2 regions of the Shewanella sp. SR1 genome follow, and region 2 is predicted to be linked to the other one. Evidence: predicted binding sites of a transcription regulator. Region 2 holds the regulator's gene; the other holds the start of a gene.
The links. The regulator ArgR, encoded in region 2, controls arginine synthesis, uptake and breakdown. The targets are predictions, from matches to a motif close to ANTGAATANNTATTCANT.
Positions count from the first base shown of each region.

Region 1: the regulator ArgR is predicted to act here: its motif matches at 6,853-6,870, upstream of argC (N-acetyl-gamma-glutamyl-phosphate reductase).

Region 1 is NZ_JAJAEF010000028.1:50,005-59,690, forward strand. Features, by position in the region: gene KV201_RS19405 (penicillin-binding protein 1A) at 1-1,029, shown strand, start outside; gene argH (argininosuccinate lyase) at 1,130-2,497, opposite strand; gene KV201_RS19415 (argininosuccinate synthase) at 2,607-3,845, opposite strand; gene KV201_RS19420 (ornithine carbamoyltransferase) at 3,906-4,811, opposite strand; gene argB (acetylglutamate kinase) at 4,824-5,606, opposite strand; gene argC (N-acetyl-gamma-glutamyl-phosphate reductase) at 5,638-6,618, opposite strand; gene ppc (phosphoenolpyruvate carboxylase) at 7,243-9,686, shown strand, end outside.
Region 2 is NZ_JAJAEF010000001.1:96,382-106,067, forward strand. Features, by position in the region: gene KV201_RS00435 (FAD-dependent monooxygenase) at 1-954, opposite strand, end outside; gene ubiH (2-octaprenyl-6-methoxyphenyl hydroxylase) at 999-2,225, opposite strand; gene KV201_RS00445 (UPF0149 family protein) at 2,444-3,019, opposite strand; gene KV201_RS00450 (cell division protein ZapA) at 3,255-3,557, shown strand; RNA gene ssrS (6S RNA) at 3,675-3,855, shown strand; gene KV201_RS00460 (5-formyltetrahydrofolate cyclo-ligase) at 3,864-4,568, shown strand; gene folM (dihydromonapterin reductase) at 4,600-5,346, opposite strand; gene KV201_RS00470 (thiol-disulfide oxidoreductase DCC family protein) at 5,613-6,011, shown strand; gene mdh (malate dehydrogenase) at 6,108-7,043, opposite strand; gene argR (transcriptional regulator ArgR) at 7,338-7,808, shown strand; gene KV201_RS00485 (NAD(P)-dependent oxidoreductase) at 7,949-8,581, opposite strand; gene KV201_RS00490 (LysR family transcriptional regulator) at 8,688-9,590, shown strand; gene KV201_RS00495 (Dyp-type peroxidase) at 9,662-9,686, opposite strand, start outside.

The DNA.
Region 1 (9,686 bases), on a different contig from region 2:
CCTAAAAACTCGCCTGATATCTATGGCGGCCCAACCCGTTTACGTGTGGGCTTAGCGCAATCAATCAACGTGATGTCTGTGCGTGCAATGCGCCATGTCGGACTTGATGCCACCATTGCTGAATTGATAAAATTTGGTTTCGACCCTAATGACTTACCGCGTAACGAGTCGATTGCATTAGGTTCGTCTTCAGTAACGCCATTACAAGTGGTCACGGCATTTAACGTGTTTGCTAACGGTGGTTTCTTACTCGAACCTTTCTATATCGATCGCGTCGAAGATGCCTACGGTAATGTGATTGAAAAAGCGAATCCAACATTGGCCTGTAAGCCTAGCCAAAGTCTTAGCCAACCAGTTACACCGAGCGATCCTATAGCGTTCAGTGTTAGTGGAGACTCTAGTGCTGAACCGAGTGCACCTGTTGCCCAGTGTTTCGAGCAAACGGGTCGCTTTGCGCCACAGATCATTTCAGAGCAAACTGCATTCCTCATCACCGAGGCGTTAAAGAGCGTGATCTGGGGTGGCGGTGATTGGAGTCACGGCACTGGTTGGCAAGGTACGGCTTGGCGTGCAGCAAGATTGATTAAACGCCATGATATTGCGGGTAAAACAGGTACAACCAACGAATCTCGCGATACGTGGTTCAGTGGATTTAGCCCTGTGCTCACCAGTACGTTCTGGGTCGGTTTCGACGATCACGGTCGACAACTGGGCAGAACCGCATGGAATGCCAGCGCAGAGAAAGATCAGATAACCGGCGCCGAAGCTGGCGCGAAAACGGCAGGTCCGGGTTGGAACGAGTTTATGAACAGTGTCTTACAAGGCACACCTGAAACCACATCGATTCCACCAGAAGGTATTGTCTCGGTACGGATCGATTTAGCAACGGGTAAACTTACGCGCAAAACCGACTATACCAGCGCGTTCGAATACTTCATCTCGGGCACTGAGCCGAAGGAATACATCAGCGAAACTCAGGATGAGAACAACATCTTCATCGATGCGCCAACTGACGATCTATTCCAATAAACAACGCATAGAAAGTCATTGCCCATACGGATAATGACCCAATAAAAAACGCGACTTAAAGTCGCGTTTTTTATTGGCTTGTTGATTTGAACAACTTGCCTTAGCGGGCTTTTTTAGCCGCGATCGCCTGCTGAATTTGCGGCAGAGCAGTACCACCAAGCACATCGCGTTTCGCTAAACAGGCTTCAATGGTGAGGTTAGGATAAACGTCATCTTCAATGATGGCGGCAAAGGTTTTTAACTCGGCCAAGGAGAATTCCTCCAGCGGAATTTGCTTCGCTATCGCGGCAACCACCACTTCACCCACAACGTGGTGCGCCTCACGGAAAGGCATACCCTTAGAAACTAGATAATCAGCTAACTCAGTAGAGTTGGCATAACCTTGCTGCGCAGCTAACAGCGCATTAGGACGATTAACTTTCAAACCCGATAACACTAACGCCGCCATATCGAGGCAAATTGCCCAGCTATCAACTACGTCAAACAGGCCTTCTTTATCTTCCTGCATATCTTTGTTATACGCCAAAGGCAGCGCTTTCATGGTGGTGAGAATACCCACTAAACTGCCATAAACCCGACCCGTTTTACCACGGATAAGCTCTAATGCATCAGGATTTTTCTTCTGTGGCATCAGGGATGAACCCGAGGTCACTTCATCACTCAGAGAGATAAAGTTGGCTTCGCCCGAGTTAAAGAAAATCAAATCTTCGGCCATACGGCTTAAATGCATCATGCTGATCGATGCTGTAGAACAAAGCTCTACTACGTGATCTCTGTCTGACACACTGTCTAAACTATTGAGCGTCGGTGCGGCAAAATTCAGCGCGGCAGCCAGTGCATGTCGATCCATTTTATAGGCTGTGCCAGCAAGGGCACCTGAACCTAATGGACAGGTATTAGCACGGGTTAACGCATCGGCTAAACGGCTGATATCACGCTCATACATTTCCACATACGCTAAACACCAGTGACCAAATGTCACAGGTTGTGCGCGTTGTAAGTGAGTGTAACCAGGCATTACCGCATCAAATTCACGTTCAGCCAACGCCAGCAATTCAGCATGTAAGCTTTGAAGGCGCGCCAGTAATATAGCCCCTTCGGATTGACACCAAAGCTTTAAATCGGTGGCGACTTGATCGTTACGGCTCCGGCCGGTGTGCAATTTCTTACCGAGATCGCCCACTTTGGCAATCAAGGCCGACTCAACGAAACTGTGAATATCTTCAGCGCCCGAAGCGAGAATAATCGCTGGATCGCCATTCACTTCCACCAGCAAGTCATTGAGCGCTTTTTTCAAGTCGCTGCATTCAGTGGCCGTGATAATACCCACACTAGCAATCGCATCAGCCCAAGCGATAGAACCGACCACATCCTGTTCGAACAGGCGATAATCCACGGGTAGCGAATCGTTGAATAATTTGAATAGCGCGCTCGTTTCGCCCTGAAATCTTCCACCCCATAAAGCCATGCTAACTCCCCTTACTCACTGCTGATTTGAAATCGACTCATCTGAATCAAAAAACTTGATCAAAACCTAGAAACAAAAAAGGGCGCTAGGCGCCCTTTTAAACGACCTATTACTTAGACTTAACGTCATTAGCGTTGAGGGCGCGGATGCGGCTCGCTAATGAGTACAGGCGGATAAAGCCTTCTGCATGTTTTTGATCGTACACTTGATCTTCACCAAAGGTGGCAAACGCTTCGGAGTACAAGCTGTTAGGTGAACGTTTCTTCACTGCCGTTGCTTGGCCTTTGTAGAGTTTAACCACGACTTCACCGTTAACTGATTCTGCCAGTGACTCAGATGCTGCCAGCAGTGACTTACAAAGTGGCGTGAACCAACGGCCGTCATACACTAAATGCGCCATTTGTGCGGCAACTTGCTCACGCCAGTTACGGCTGGTTTTGTCGAGTACAAGTTCTTCAATCGCACGCAGCGCAGCGAACATCACGGTGCCGCCGGGTGTTTCGTAACAGCCACGAGACTTCATGCCCACTAAACGGTTTTCTGTGATGTCGATACGACCCACACCGTGTGGCGCAGCAATCGCGTTCAATGTCATCAGTGCAGCATAAGGCGTTAGCGCTTCACCATTCACTTTCGTGATACGGCCATGTTCTACTTCTAGCGACACATATTCAGGCTTGTTCGGTGCATCTTCAGGATCGGCGGTCAGAGTCCACACACCTTTGCTTGGCTCGTTCCATGGATCTTCTAACTCACCACCTTCATGGGAAATATGGAAAGCATTAGCATCACGGCTATAGATTTTAGTCGCTGACGCTGACGTCTTAATGTCACGTTCGGCTAAATAGGCCAGTAGATCTTCACGGCTCTGCATGGTCCATTCACGCCATGGTGCAATCACTTTTAAATCAGGCGCTAATGCAGCGAAACAACCTTCGAAACGCACTTGGTCGTTACCTTTACCGGTACAACCGTGGCACAGAGCATCGGCGCCCACTTTACGGGCCACTTCAACCTGTGCTTTGGCAATGATAGGACGCGCCATTGACGTACCGAGTAAATAAGTGCCTTCGTAAATCGCCCCGCTCGCAATCGTTGGGTAGATATATTCTTTAACGAATTCTTCTTTCAGGTCGACGATATGACATTCAGACGCACCCGAAGCTAAGGCTTTTTCAGTCAAGCCAACCAGCTCTTCTTCGCCTTGGCCAACGTCGGCGCAGAATGCGATGATTTCACAGTTATCGTAGTTTTCTTTTAACCAAGGAATAATGGCCGAGGTATCTAGACCACCTGAATAGGCTAAAACCACTTTTTTCACGCCAGTATTTTTTATCTCGATAGACATCTTAAATTCCTATGACTCGTTTCTCACCTAGGAGAAAACAGGCTGCTAAACAGGGTTAATTTAACTAAATAAGGTTACCAGTACCGCATTTTGGGCATGCATCCGATTTTCGGCTTGTTGCAGAATTAAGGAGCCTGCACCGTCCATCACTTCATCTGTTACTTCTACACCACGGTGGGCGGGCAAACAATGCATAAAGAAGTTAGCGCCCGCTTTCATCATCAAGGCTTTGTTTACTTGGTATGGCGCAAACTTCGCTTTGATATCCGCCAGCGGCGTTGGATCGCCCATTGAAATCCAAGTATCGGTATAAATCGCATCGTGACCTTCAATCGCATCGATATCTGAAGTCAGTACCAGCTTACCGCCATATCGCTTAGCAAGCTCTTGCACTTCTGCCACTACGTAGCCATCAGGAAAGTGACCCGCTGGGCAGATCACTGTCATGGTAGCACCGAGAATAGCCGCACAGTACATCAGCGAGTTAGTGACATTATTACCATCACCAACATAAGCTAATTTGGCTTTGCTGACATCCTCAAACTGCTCGGCCAGTGTTAAAAAGTCGGCTAATGCTTGGCAAGGATGATAAAGATCCGACAAGGCATTAATCACGGGCACTGTGCCACACTCGGCTAATTGCTCAATGGTGGTGTGCGAATAGGTTCTCGCCACAATCGCATCGGCCCAGCAAGACAGGTTAGCAGCAAAGTCAGCAACCGATTCCCGTTGACCTAGCGCACCATTTTGTTGGTCTAGGTATAAACAGTGGCCACCAAGCTTATTAATACCAATATCAAAGCTAACGCGTGTTCTGAGCGAGGGCTTTTCAAATAACATCACCACACTCTTGCCATCCAGCGCGTGGCGGTACTCAGCCGGATTGGCTTTGATCGTTTTTGCCAAGGCAATCAGATCGAGTAACTGCTGCTGGGTTAACTCTTTTATCGATAGTAAATGCTTCATAACCTACTCCACTTATGGTTGGATTTGTGTTCCTACGGCTTCACCTTTTGCTAATGCGATTAATTGGCTTGCATCACGCCACGAGGCAACTTGAACCGCCTGCCCCATCCACTGTGCAACTTCGAGCGCAGCTTCAACTTTGACCTTCATTCCCTTTTCGATAACACCTTGTTTAACAAGGTCTGCAATCTGCTTGCCATTTAAACTGTGAATGAGCTGGCCTTTACCATCGAGTACACCAGACACATCCGACAGCAGCACTAACTTGCCGCCCACTAATTTGGCTAAGGCCGTCGCAGCTTGGTCAGCATTGACGTTAAGCATTTGGCCATCGTCCATCATGGCGATAGAGCTACAAATCGGCATCCAACCTTGGGCGAGGATAAACTTAAGATAAGCGCCATCTTTTGGTGTCACTTCACCCACTAGGCCTAAACGTTCATCTTTAATCTTTGCCGATACAGTATTGCCATCGGCGAGGCTCATGCCCACACTCACAATCCCTGCTTTAGTCGCTGCGCCTTGGAGGATCTTGTTCGAAGTGCCCGCAAGTGCGCCGGCAATAATCGGCATTTGCTCAGGAGGAGTCACCCGTAAACCTTCTAACTTGACGGTTTCCATGCCGTTTGCCGCTAACTGTTCATCCACTAAACAGCCGCCGCCATGCACCATCAACACTTGCTGACCATTGGCTAACATAGCCGCAGCCGTATCCATTAACCGCGCCATCCCCATTTCACACTGCAGCAGCGCGCCGCCCACTTTAAGAACTAATACTGAGTTGTTTGTAGACATCTTGACGACTCTCTTAAATAAGGATGAACAATTAAAGGTTAAAATGAATCTTTATGCATTGCAGCGCTTGGCTGGCAGCACCTTTCATCAAATTATCGATTGCACTGGCGACCACTAAGTAACCGCTATTCTCATCAAACTTCCAACCTAAGTGGCAGTTAGGTGTCAGCACCACATCGTCCACTTTCGGGAACTGATTGTGCTTCACGGTGACCAATGGCGCCTGGTCATACACGCTATAGGCCGCTGCCACATCGGCAGTCGTAGTGCCTGGTTTTAGCTGCACGGTAATAGTCGCTAAAATGCCACGCTTAAAGTTGCCAAGGTGCGGGGTAAATATCACTTCTTGACCAAGCTGAGTGGCGATCTCGGGTTGATGTCTGTGGCCTAATACGCCGTAAGGTGTCAGGCTCACTTCACAAAAACTGGTGTGTAACTGCGCCTTACGGCCCGCACCCGTTACGCCGCTTACGGCATTGATCACCGGATAAGCCGATGTCAGTAAACTCGCCAGCGGTTTTAACGCTGTAAGTGATGCGGTTGGATAACAACCTGGCACTGCAATCATCTTAGTTGCCGCAATTTCTTTAGCATTCCATTCAGCAAGTCCGTACACAGCTTTGGCTAAAACTTCAGGATATTCATGCTCAAAGCCATACCACTTAGGATATTGCGCCACATCGCTAAAACGATAAGCACCGCTTAAATCGAATACCGCTAACCCTTGACTATAAAACCAAGCGGCTAAATGTAAGCTCACTGAATGCTCAGTCGCTAATACCACGGCATCGGCTTCGGCAACGATTTTTGCCTTAGCGTCTTCGGACAATGGCGACAGCGTTAATGCGATATGGCTATAGCTAGGGTACAAATCCGCTAAAGGCTTACCTTTATCTAAACTGTTTTCAGAAACATACAAACCCTGAATCGTCAGTTCTGCTTCTGCATAGATTAAAGCGGTCAGTTGTGCGCCTGTGTAACCACTGGCACCAATAATGGCGATATTTTTCATGTGTTGTTGTCTTATTAACCGAATCAAAGAAACTTAAAGAATAGATGAATAGCGTACACGCAACTGCGCATATCTATGATGACAAGATTATCGTCGCAGGAAATCGTAATTGGTTGTTATTTTATTCACTGTCAGGTTAATGCTCTGAATCATGATATTTACTCTACAGGTCACAGGGGGTGACTCATCTCAACTGCAGGCTAGACTACCACAAAGATCTACTTATGCAATATATGTGAATATATATTTTTAATTTATTTTTATATTTCTTACTGAAATGCAGATCTCGCCCGCCTATCATCCGTTCAGCTAACTCGTTAATAACTCAGTTATCTAGGGTTAATTTGCGCCAAAATCAGTCCTTTTTATTAACAGCTAAGATACATGCCTGCAAAACCTAAAATGATGCACTTCATATTCACTTACGCTAATCATCACAAAATATTGCGTAGCTTCGCATTTATATTGAATATTCCTCAACGATCATTGCGATTAGTTGCATATTAGATAAGCCAGTCGTATAAGTTATAAGTTCTTCTGTTGACCATTGCCCCAAGTGATAGGTATTGTGCTAACGGGCTAAATGCAATGCGGAATTTTCATGTTTTTCTATTCGGAGTAACTATGGTTGTAACCAAGGCAGACAATATGACCGATATGTATGCGTCATTAAGATCGAACGTGAGTATGTTAGGACAAATCCTCGGTGACACTATGCGCACCCACCTCGGGGACTCTTTTCTCGAGAAGGTTGAACAGATCCGTAAACTTGCTAAAGATTCACGCCGGGGCGATCAAGCCGCTAGAGAGCAAATGCTCGAGTTACTTACCGCCCTGCCAGACGAAGAATTAGTTCCGTTTGCAAAGGCATTTAACCAGTTCCTCAACTTAGCTAATTTATCTGAACAATTTCATACCATTAGCCGCAACTGTGACGAACTCGTCTGCGTGCCAGATCCCGTGGAACAACTCCTAGGCCGCATGTTAAATGGCCGTGTAGACCAAACGAAAATGCTCGACTGCCTTAAGACACTGGATATCGATCTAGTGCTGACAGCGCATCCCACTGAAATTTCCCGTCGCACCTTGATCCAAAAGTACGCCGCCATTGTCGACTGCTTAACTGAGCAAGAAAACGACCAATTATCGGATAGAGAGCGTCAGCAAATCAGTCTGCGCCTGCGCCAATTGATCGCGCAAATCTGGCACACCAATGAGATCCGCCGTGAGCGCCCAACACCTGTTGATGAAGCACGCTGGGGATTATCGACCATTGAAGAGTCACTCTGGCATGCGGTGCCAGACTTCTTAAGACAGCTTAACGACCAAGTGCAGCAACGCACGGGTCAACAATTACCGATTGATATCGCGCCAGTGCGTTTTTCAAGCTGGATGGGCGGCGATCGCGACGGCAACCCCTTTGTTACCGCGAAGGTCACCCAAGAGGTGCTCGATCGCAACCGCCATGCCGCCGCCAGATTATTCTTAAAAGACATAGTCCTGCTGGTTGGCGAGCTGTCGATGGAAGAAGCCAATGATGAGTTAAAGGCTTACACCAACAACAGCTGCGAGCCATACCGCCACGTGTTGCGATCTATTCGTCAAAGACTGCGTGATACCATAGATTATTTAAATGCGCGCATCGAAGGCCACAATCCTGAAGTCGATAAGTCGAGCCTGATTTGGCAAGAAAGCGATCTCAAAGCGCCGTTAGAAATGCTTTATAAGAGTTTGACCGACTGCGGTATGCGCTTAATAGCCAACGGTCTATTACTTGATATTCTCCGTCGTCTCGCCTGTTTTGGCATTCACATGCTCAGACTCGACATTCGCCAAGACGCCAGTCGTCACAGCGATGTGCTCGCCGAATTAACTCGCTATCTCGGCATGGGTGATTTCAACCATTGGGATGAAACCGAGAAACAAGCCTTCCTATTACGCGAACTCAGCAACCGTCGTCCACTGATCCCAAGTAACTGGCAGCCGTCAGCCGATGTGGCCGAAGTGCTTAATACTTGTCGTTTGATCGCAAAACATCCGGCTAAGGCACTCGGATCCTATGTGATTTCGATGGCGGGTAAGCCATCGGATGTCTTAACGGTTTTACTGTTACTCAAAGAAACGGGCTGTTCGCACCCAATGCGCGTGGTGCCGCTATTTGAAACCTTAAGCGACTTAAACAACGCCGCAGCCTGTATTACCGATTTACTCGACATCGACTGGTATCGTGGTTATACCAAGGGCATGCAAGAAGTGATGATTGGCTACTCTGACTCAGCTAAAGATGCCGGCGTAATGGCGGCAGCTTGGGCTCAGTATCACGCTCAAGAGCAGTTAGTGGCGGTCTGTAAACAAGCGGGCGTCAAGCTCACACTATTCCATGGCCGTGGCGGCAGCATTGGTCGCGGCGGCGGTCCAGCACACAAAGCGATTCTATCCCAACCTCCGGGGTCGGTAGATGGCCGTATTCGTGTCACTGAGCAGGGCGAAATGATCCGCTTCAAGTTTGGCTTGCCAAAACTCGCGGTTCAAAGCTTAGCCTTGTATACCTCTGCCGTATTGGAAGCGACCCTACTACCACCGCCAGAACCTAAACAAGAATGGCGCGATTGCATGCAACGTATCGCTGAAGAATCCGTGGGTGCATACCGTGGCATAGTGCGTGATGAACCTGATTTTGTGGCTTATTTCCGTGCGGCAACGCCAGAAGTGGAATTAGGCAAACTGCCACTCGGCAGCCGCCCAGCTAAACGTCGTGTCGATGGAGGGATTGAAAGCCTACGGGCAATTCCGTGGATTTTTGCTTGGTCGCAAAACCGTTTGATGTTACCTGCATGGCTTGGCGCCGGTGAAGCGCTACAAGCCGCCTGTGAACGCGGTGAAATGGGCTTATTACAAGAGATGGAGCGGGAATGGCCTTTCTTCAGCACTCGCATTTCAATGCTAGAAATGGTCTACGCCAAGGCGGAACCTAATTTAGCCCGCTACTACGAAACCTGTTTAGTACCGAAAGACTTGCATCACTTAGGCGAAACCTTGCGTCAACGCTTAGATCTGGGCATTAAAGT
Region 2 (9,686 bases):
GCTGATGACTTCGATAATGCTGGCCGCATCTAAAAAGCCAAGGTTCACCCCTTGGCCCGCCAGCGGATGGATAGTGTGGGCGGCGTCGCCTGCCAACACTAAACGGTGGCGGGCAAAATGGCGGGCGTAGCGCATCCGTAATGGAAAGGCTTGGCGCTCGCTTTCCAACTGGCAAATCCCCAAACGACCGTCAAAAGCCGAGGTTAAGTTGCGCTCGAATTGCACTTTGTCCATCGCTAATAATTCATTGGCACGCTCGGGCGGCACCGACCAGACGATGGAGCAGAGATTGTCTTCATACAAAGGTAAAAATGCTAACGGGCCGTCCTTTAAAAACACTTGGCGGGCGGTGGCAAGGTGCGGCATTTCGGTGCGGATCGTTGCGACAATTGCGTGGTGGCCGTAATCCCAAAATGTCAGCGGGATCTTGCATTGCTCGCGCACCCAAGAGTTGGCGCCATCGGCGGCGATCACCAAGGCAGCACTGACGTTGTCGCCATTGGCGAGGGTCAGCCAAGCTTCGCGCTCACCAAAGGCAATGCGTTCTAAGCGTTGGTTTTCGATATGGGTAATATTGTCAAACTCACCGACGCGTTTCGCCAGCGCAAAGCTAATAGCATCGTTTTCGATAATCGCGCCGAGACTGGTTTCGCTGATGCTGTTGGCGTCAAAGGCAATTTTGCCAAAACCGTCTTTATCCCACACCGCCATTTTTTGATAAGGCGTGGCGCGGGAAGTGTCTAAATAAGTCCATGCACCTAAGTTTTCTAACAAGCGCTGACTCGCCTTATTGATGGCGCTCACCCGTAAACGCGGCTCGCCGACAACGGCATCCGTGTGACCCGCATCGATAACGACAACATTAAGATTGGCCTGCGCCAATCCAATCGCGGTGGCGAGTCCCACCATGCCGCCACCCACAATGGCGATGTCATAGGCTTGTGAACTTAACATGGGTACATCCTTTTCGCGTTGCGATACCAGTAATGAAAAGCGGGTTATTTCCAGCCCATCGCCTTTTGAGCAACGGGAGTTTTAAGTGGCGGAAACCAAGATAATAAGCGCAAGCCTAAGTTACGACCCAGCGCCATCGGCCAGTATTGGTTTGAAAAGCCACGGACTAAAAATTCGATATTGCGGATAGTGCTATTTCTGTCGTGCTCGCGGGCATTGAGATAAGCATGGGTCACGGCGGCGGAGCCGATATCATCACCCTGCGCTAGCGCCTTTTTGAGCACCTCAAGTAAGCTCACCACATCCCGCAGCCCTAGGTTAAATCCTTGCCCCGCAATTGGATGCAGCGTCTGCGCCGCATTGCCGATAAACACACATCTGTGATGGATTGGCCTTGGCATATACGACAAATTAAGCGGATACGCATGACGCGCGCTGACATCGATAAACGTGCCTGCTCGATAACCAAAGGCCTGCTGCAGCGCCGCTAAAAATTCCGCTTTAGGCGCGGTTTGCATCTGTTTAGCCCGTGCATCATCGAGCGCCCACACCAGTGATAAGCGAGGTTGACCTTGGCTATCAGCCATAGGCAACAACGCTAAGGGACCCGTTTGGGTAAAACGCTCATAGGCCAAATGTTGATGCGGCTTGTCGGTTTGAATATTGGCAATAATCGCGGTTTGCTCGAAGGCCACTTGGGTCACGGGCAAAGCAAAACTGCTACGCACTTTGGATTGCAGTCCATCGGCGGCGACCACGAGTTTTGCTTGAAGGCGCTCGCCCGTGTCGAGCACTAAGGTATGGCCTTCAACGGCGGGTTCCACTTGCGCGAGTTTGGCGGGGCAAAACAGTTTTACCTCGCTCTTATTCAACTCGTTAAACAACACTTGGCCGACACGCTCAAGCTCAACAACTTGGCCTAAGGCATCTAAATGAAACTGAGCGGCATTGAGCTCTGTCATGCCAAAGTGGCCGCGATCCGATACATGGATATTTTCAATCGCCGTGCCCAAATGGGCGAGCTTTGGCCATAGACCTAAACGGGACAATTCGAAAATAGAACCATGAGCGATAGCGATGGAGCGAGCATCGAATCCGGGGTGTTGTTTATCGGGAAGGTGCGCCTCGATTAAGGCGATGGAAAGCGGCCTAGCTGCAGATAAAGAAAGACGCGCGAGAGCCAACGCGAGAGTCGCCCCCGCCATCGCACCGCCTACAATCGCGATGTCGACGTGTTGAACTGAAGTATCCATGTGATTTGTGGCCGTCATGGGGATCTCATTCAAGCTTTGGCATGGCACTGAGGCATGTAAACATAAAAGATGTAAACATCAGTGCTATGCACTCAAAAACACCAGTGCTATGGATTCAAAGGCAGGTTTGCCCGCCTTTGATATCAAATGAAGCCACTACTGCGTTAATTTATTAAGCATTAAACCTAAGCACTAAACCTAAGCGCTAAACTTAAGCACTAAACAATCGCGGTAAATTAATGCACCACCGCTGTATCGTCGGTCTCGCCAAGCGGGATCTCAGGACCAAACTCCGAGTAACACATAATGGCGGCAATGCGCACAAACTCGAGTAGTTCAGTGTAAGCAGCTTCAGATTCTTCATCGTCGGCAACATCAAATTCCACTTGGGCAATTTCTGCCAAATCTTTGATCACTTCACGCACTTCTGCCGAGGCTTGATTCAGTTTCGGCTGAATAATTGCCATGCCAGTCAAAAAGCTTTGGGTCCAAAGGGACAAGGCTTCAACACGTTGGCTGAGCGGCTCTTCTTCTTCGGGCAACAGCGGCATGAAACCAAATTCAAAATCCACTAAACGCGCGACAGAATCATTAAACAAATCACACACTAATTGGTGCAACTGCGCTGGCAAAGGTTGACCATCGTTCATCAAGTCAAATAAAGGCTTGATCCAAGTGTCGCCAGTTTGCGCTACACCACCGCAAATTAAACCGACTAAAGCACCGTGAACTTCTACCGGATGTTGGCCGATTTCAGCTGCATCTAAGGCGAGTTTTAAGCTGTCGATACGTAACGAAGGAGGGGTTGCCATGTCAGATCCCAATAAGATTTTTCCAGCAGCAATGCTAGCAGAGATAAAGACTTGAACCAATACTGAATCCCAATAATGGCGAAATCGGCCACACCCTGATAAAAAATTATCCAACTGCTCACACAAACAGCAAACAAAACCGCCAAAGACCAATCCATTTGCGGCTTACCTTGCACTTTTAATATCAGCCCTATATAGTCCGCCCTAAGAGGCTAACGAAAGGATCACCCGCGACATGAGTAACAGTGCTGTTGAAATTACCCTACTTGGGCGCACCTACTCTATCGCTTGCCCGAAAGGTCAAGAGGATGCCTTACGTACGGTAGCATTGGGAGTTGAACAACAACTCACAGCGTTAAAAACCCGAACCAATAGTCTAAGCCGCGAAGAAATTGCCATTATGGCGGCGCTGAATATTGGACACGAGTTGTTCCAAGAAAAGCAAAAAAATAAGCATTATATGCAACAGATGGACGACAGGATCAGCTTGCTGCAGTCGACCCTCGAAAATGCCTTAGTTGAGCGTTCAACTAAATAGATTTAAACTGTGCGCCTTGGTGATTTAACACCATTTGAGTTAAACCGACTGACGCACAGTGAATGGCTAAACTGGCTTATCTAAATAAACCAATGTTTTAGCGATTCAATACCGTTTTGCTCCCTGAGATGCATGCCAACTGGTAATGTCCCTGTGCCGATAATTTTTATCTCAGGGTGAATGCTTTACTGACATTGTGCATGCTCGGCTTGTACCGAGAAGCCTTAGGAGGTAATCATTTACCCGCCTTGAACCTACGGTTCAAGGGCTACACCGGTAGCGGCATTCTGGGGAGCATCTTAATTTATGTCTACATCCTCCAAACTTTCTCATTTCACCCCCCAAAGCGACACGTCGCACCTTGCCGTAGATGCTGCTGTTGGTGAAATGACTGATGTCGCCAGCCATGCGGCAAGTATCGCCATTCATACGCAAGAAAACCGCAATCAGTTACGCAAAAGCATTCGTACCGCACGCAAATCCCTTTCAGAAACCGAGCAAACCCAAGCAAGCTTAAGCGCCAGCCAACGCATGCTGGATAAACTGCAAGCCAACAAAGCGCAACATGTGGCGCTTTATCTCACCCACGATGGCGAACTCGCCACGCCGCCGCTGATCGCTGCGCTGTGGCAATTGGGTATTCACACCTATCTGCCAAGGTTGCATCCCTTCAATGCTGGGCAACTGTTATTCCTGCATTACAGTGCTGATACCCCGATGCAGGCGAATCAATTCGGCATCTTAGAACCTAAGTTAGATGTGCGCGCCATTATCCCAGTAACAGAGCTAGATGTGGTTATCACGCCCTTGGTGGCGTTTGATTTAATGGGGAATCGCATGGGCATGGGCCGCGGTTATTACGATAGGACGCTGGCAAACTGGCAGCTTAAAGGTAAACCTTTGCCTATGGGTTACGCCCACGACTGCCAGCAAGTGGTGAGTTTACCCTGCGAGCATTGGGATGTGCCTTTGCCATTCATCATCACCCCAAGTCGCGTACTGACGTTTTAAGCCATTAGCTGTTGCTCGAAAAATCAAATGACTATTTTAACTGGCGGCCGCCATCGACATTATGGCAACGACCCGTAACGTAGCGGCTATTAAGCAGGTAGTCCACGAGTTCGATAATCTCCGCATTCCCCGCCTCTTTCGGCAACAGCGCTTTGGCTAAGGTTTTTTGCTGATAGGCGGCGTCATCACCCGTATTAAATAGGATCATCGCCGGCGCAATCGAATTCACTTTCACCTCGGGCGCAAATTTGGCGGCAAAGGATAGCGTCATATTGTGCAGCGCGGCTTTACTGGCGGCATAGGCTATGTGCTTCTGACTGCCCTTCTCTGCCACGTAATCGGTAATATGAATCACATCACTGCCGCCGATTTCATCGCAAGCAGCGGCACGTAGCTGCGCCTCTAAGGCCAAGTTCAACTGATAGGGCACGCTCACATGCACTTGCATCATCCGCTGCAGCACTTGGCTCGGCGTAAAAGTGGTACTCTTTAAAGGCTCATTCTTTGTAAGAATAGTATCCGGCAGCCAGTCCGATGCATTGTGAATAATGGCACGAATTTGAGGCAGTTGAGTTAACTCATCGATTAAGGATTGCACTTGGGCATCGTCATAAAAATCGCAGGGATACAGAGTCGCGCCTAAAGCGTTCAGCTCATCAATGCTATCGTAATGGCGGCGATAAGTACCAATCACCTGCTGACCTTGGGCGATAAAGTGTTTGGCTAAGGCGTAACCTATGCGTTTACCCACGCCTGTGATTATGATGGGAGATGTCATACCTATCCTTTTGATTCGTCATTGCTCAGGTTTTACCTTGCTTACTTAAAAATCAGCAATCAAGTTAACCTGATGAATAACCAAGATGTTACTGTACTCGTTTGAATTTAACCTAACAAAAAGCCAAATGAGACACACATTAGATTTAAAATCAGCTGCGATCTAAAACCCTTTATTCTGCGTATAGGCTATAAGAAACCAAGCTTAAGTGCACAAGCCAAGAGCTTAGACCAAGTATTGTGATCAAGTCATCAGAGGTGGACCCGATGGAACTGCGGATTTTTTATGATGGTAACTGCCCATTATGTAGCGCCGAAATGCGTCAACTGAAAGCGCGCGATCCCAACAACTTGATTGCGCTTGAGGATTTAAATGCATCCGACTTTAGTGAACGTTTCAGCCATATCGATAGAGACTACGCCAATACTATTCTTCACGGTGAAACCGCAACGGGCGAAGTGTTACTCGGGTTAGATGTCACCTGTAAAGCGTGGGCACTGACAGGAACACGTGCTTGGATCCAACTGTTACGCCTGCCCGTGATTAAAACTGTCGCCGATTGGACTCACCTGCGCTTTGCAAAACACAGATACCGTATCTCCTATTTACTGACGGGCAAAGCCCGCTGCGACGATAACTGCCAAATTCCCACCAAGCGCCGCTGAATGAGCTTTAGAAAGTATAAAACCTAGACATAAAAAAACGGAGCTCAATGGCTCCGTTTTTTAATTCGTCATAATCTAAAAAGATTATCCGAAAGATTATTTAACGAAATCAACGCCTAGTTTGATATCGCCTTTCAGCGTATCTAACATAGAATCACGAGCGTTAGCTTCGAATGCACTCACTTCACCGTAAGGCAGTACTTTTTCAATACCGTTTTTGCCTAACAGCACAGGTTGTGCGAAGAACTCTGCGTGCTCGCTGCCGCCGTCAACATAGGCGCATTCAACGATGTTAGCTTCGCCTTGCAGACCACGAACCAAAGACAGACCGAAACGGCAAGCCGCTTGACCCATAGACAGAGTCGCGCTACCGCCACCGGCTTTAGCTTCAACCACTTCTGTACCCGCGTTTTGGATGCGAGTAGTCAGACTTGCCACTTCTTCGTCAGTGAAAGTCACGCCTTCAACTTGAGACAGTAATGGCAGAATGGTCACGCCGCTGTGGCCGCCGATCACATTGACTTTAACGTCAGCAACGTTCAGGCCTTTTAATTCAGCGATGAAGGTTTCAGAACGGATCACGTCTAATGTCGTGATACCGAACAGACGGTTCTTATCGTAAACACCCGCTTTCTTCATCACTTCTGCAGCGATAGCGACAGTAGTGTTGACTGGGTTAGTGATAATGCCAACCAAAGCCGTAGGGCAAGTTGCCGCTACTTTTTCGATCAGGTTGCGAACGATACCGGCATTGATATTGAACAGATCTGAACGATCCATACCAGGCTTACGCGCAACACCAGCAGAAATTAGAACAACGTCAGCACCCACTAGGGCAGGCGTTGGATCTTCACCAGCAAAACCTTTGATTTCAACAGCAGTAGGGATGTGGCTCAAGTCAACCGCAACACCCGGAGTAACCGGTGCGATATCATATAGAGACAAATGTGAACCCGCAGGCAGTTGAGTTTTTAACAGTAGGGCAAGAGCCTGGCCGATACCACCAGCAGCACCAAGTACAGCAACTTTCATAGTTATCTCCGTTATTTCTCGGATATGTGTGACATGGATCTAATTTACGTTGGCGTCACATTACTGGAATGTCACAACAATTTCAATTATCCCTTAGTCGTGGGACAAAAGAATTCCGGAATAACTTAGAAGCAATGTAGAACAATTACTCAAATTGGTATTTTTAAGCCCCCAGCAAACGCTTAACCACAGGGAGTTAGTGAATTTTTATTCAACCAATCTGGTTATTTGTTGACAATTTTTCTAAAAATATTCAAAATGGGCCTGTTTTTTTGAATAACGAATAATAATATTATGCAAACGACCAAGAATCAGGATGACCTTGTTAGAATTTTTAAGTCGATTTTAAAAGAAGAGCGCTTTGGCTCTCAAAGTGAAATCGTCACCGCCTTGCAAGCTGAAGGCTTTGGTAATATTAACCAATCAAAAGTATCACGCATGCTCAGCAAGTTCGGCGCAGTGCGGACTCGCAACGCTAAGCAAGAGATGGTGTATTGCTTACCGGCCGAATTAGGCGTACCCACCGCGGGGAGCCCGTTGAAGAATTTGGTACTCGATGTCGATCATAACCAAGCGATGATCGTCGTGCGAACTAGCCCAGGTGCCGCGCAGCTGATTGCCCGTTTATTGGATTCTATCGGTAAACCAGAAGGCATTTTGGGCACGATTGCCGGTGATGACACTATCTTTATTTGTCCATCGAGCATCCAAGATATCGCCGATACCTTAGAAACCATCAAATCTTTATTCAATTACGCAGAATAAAAAAACAGGTCAGCTTGCTGACCTGTTCTATTTCATCTGTACGCATTTCTGTCCAATCTTGCGCTGATTATTTGGCCATTGTCCCGATTACGTTACACATTTAAGCCAATCTCGCGCGCACCGATGTTTATACGCTAAGGTCAGTAAGCCACACTGATGCGCTGATTTGCGTGAGTGCCCTGTTCGGCTTCGTCTAACATGGCTTTAGCGTAATCCGCAACAGAAATGCGGCTGCGACCATTAGCATCGGTAAAGAAGCTGTCGCCACCAAGGCGATATGGGCCTTCACTCTCGCCAGGATAAATCTCAGCGGCTGGGCTCACAAAGGTCCAATTAATTGCAGTTTGCGCCGCACGGAATACCTGCAAAGCTTCACCCTGAGCTAACGCCTCATCTTTATATGCTGCGGGGAAATCTGGGCTAGAAACCAGAGTCACACCCGGTGCCACTTCTAAGCTCCCTGCGCCACCAACCCACAATAAACGTGGCACCTTAGCGTTAGGCAGCACATCCAGTAAATGCTGAACCGTACTCGCCACTAGGCCATGATTTTGTTGTGCGCGGCCACCAACAGAGGCAATAACAACATCTACGCCAGCAAAGGTTTGCGCAACTAATGGCTGCTCTAAATCCACAGCATGCACAGCCACGTCAGTAGCAGATAACTTGCTCGGATCACGCACTAGCGCTGTTACTTGGTGCCCACGGCTCAATGCTTCTTTTAAAATTGCACCACCAATCCAACCTGTTGCACCTAAAATTGCGATTTTCATTTCGTTAACTCTCTCTGATGATTTACATTGAAGCCAGTTTACTTGCAGTGTTTCCCGTGATAAACATCAATAAATGAGCATGATTGTTTCAGTTTGAGGTACTAATATGGATAAAATTGCCGCAATACGCAGTTTCGTCGAAGTGGCAAACTGCGGCAGCTTTACCAAAGCTGCCGAGCATTTAGACCTCAGCCGCCTGCAGGTGTCCCGCCATATTCAAGAAGTAGAGCAGTGGTTGAGTTTACGCTTACTACACCGTACCACCCGCAGCGTCAGCCTGACTTTGCAAGGCGAAGAAGCGCTGCAATTTTGCCAGCGGATCTTAAGTGAAGTCGCCGCCATGGAAAGCCGCGCCCACAGCCATAACAGTGAACTGGTGGGCAGTATTCGCATCGCCACACCGATTGGCCTTGGACAGCACAGCCTGTTTGATGTCGTCGACCGCTTTATTAAAATTCACCCTAAGGTCAGCATTCAGCTGGTGATGTCAGACAGTTTTGCCCAATTGGTGGATGAGCGAGTCGATGTGGCACTGCGCTATACCGAGCAGCCCGATGATAATTTGATTGCCCGCCGTTTAATGACCATAGATGCCGTGATCTGTGCTGCGCCGAGCTACCTTGATAGCAACACACCACTTGTCGAGCCCATCGATCTACTGGCTCACAACTGCCTGATACACTCGGCGCAACAAAATTGGCCTTTCCTGAAAGAGCTGCAAGCCGAGCATGTAAAAGTCACAGGTAATCTTAAAGCTAACGACATGGGCGTATTGGTGAGTGCGGCGCTGCGGGGACATGGCATAGTGCGTTTGCCCTGCGACTTAGCCAATCAATACCTTGCCAGCGGCCAGCTCAAAGAAGTGTTACCCGACTTTACGACGCCAGGCCAAACCTTATGGGCTGTGTACTTGTCCCGCAGTTATCAGCAAAATCTGGTGCGCGCCTTTATCGATTTCACTGCCCAGCAATGGCAACTCGATATCAAAAAATGGCTCCCAGCGCATTAGCATAAAAAACGCACTTAGGCGTTAGCGTAAGTGCGTTTAATTGATGCTGAATCTGCGCAGATCTCGAAAGCTTATTCGTCGAATTGCAGCATAAAA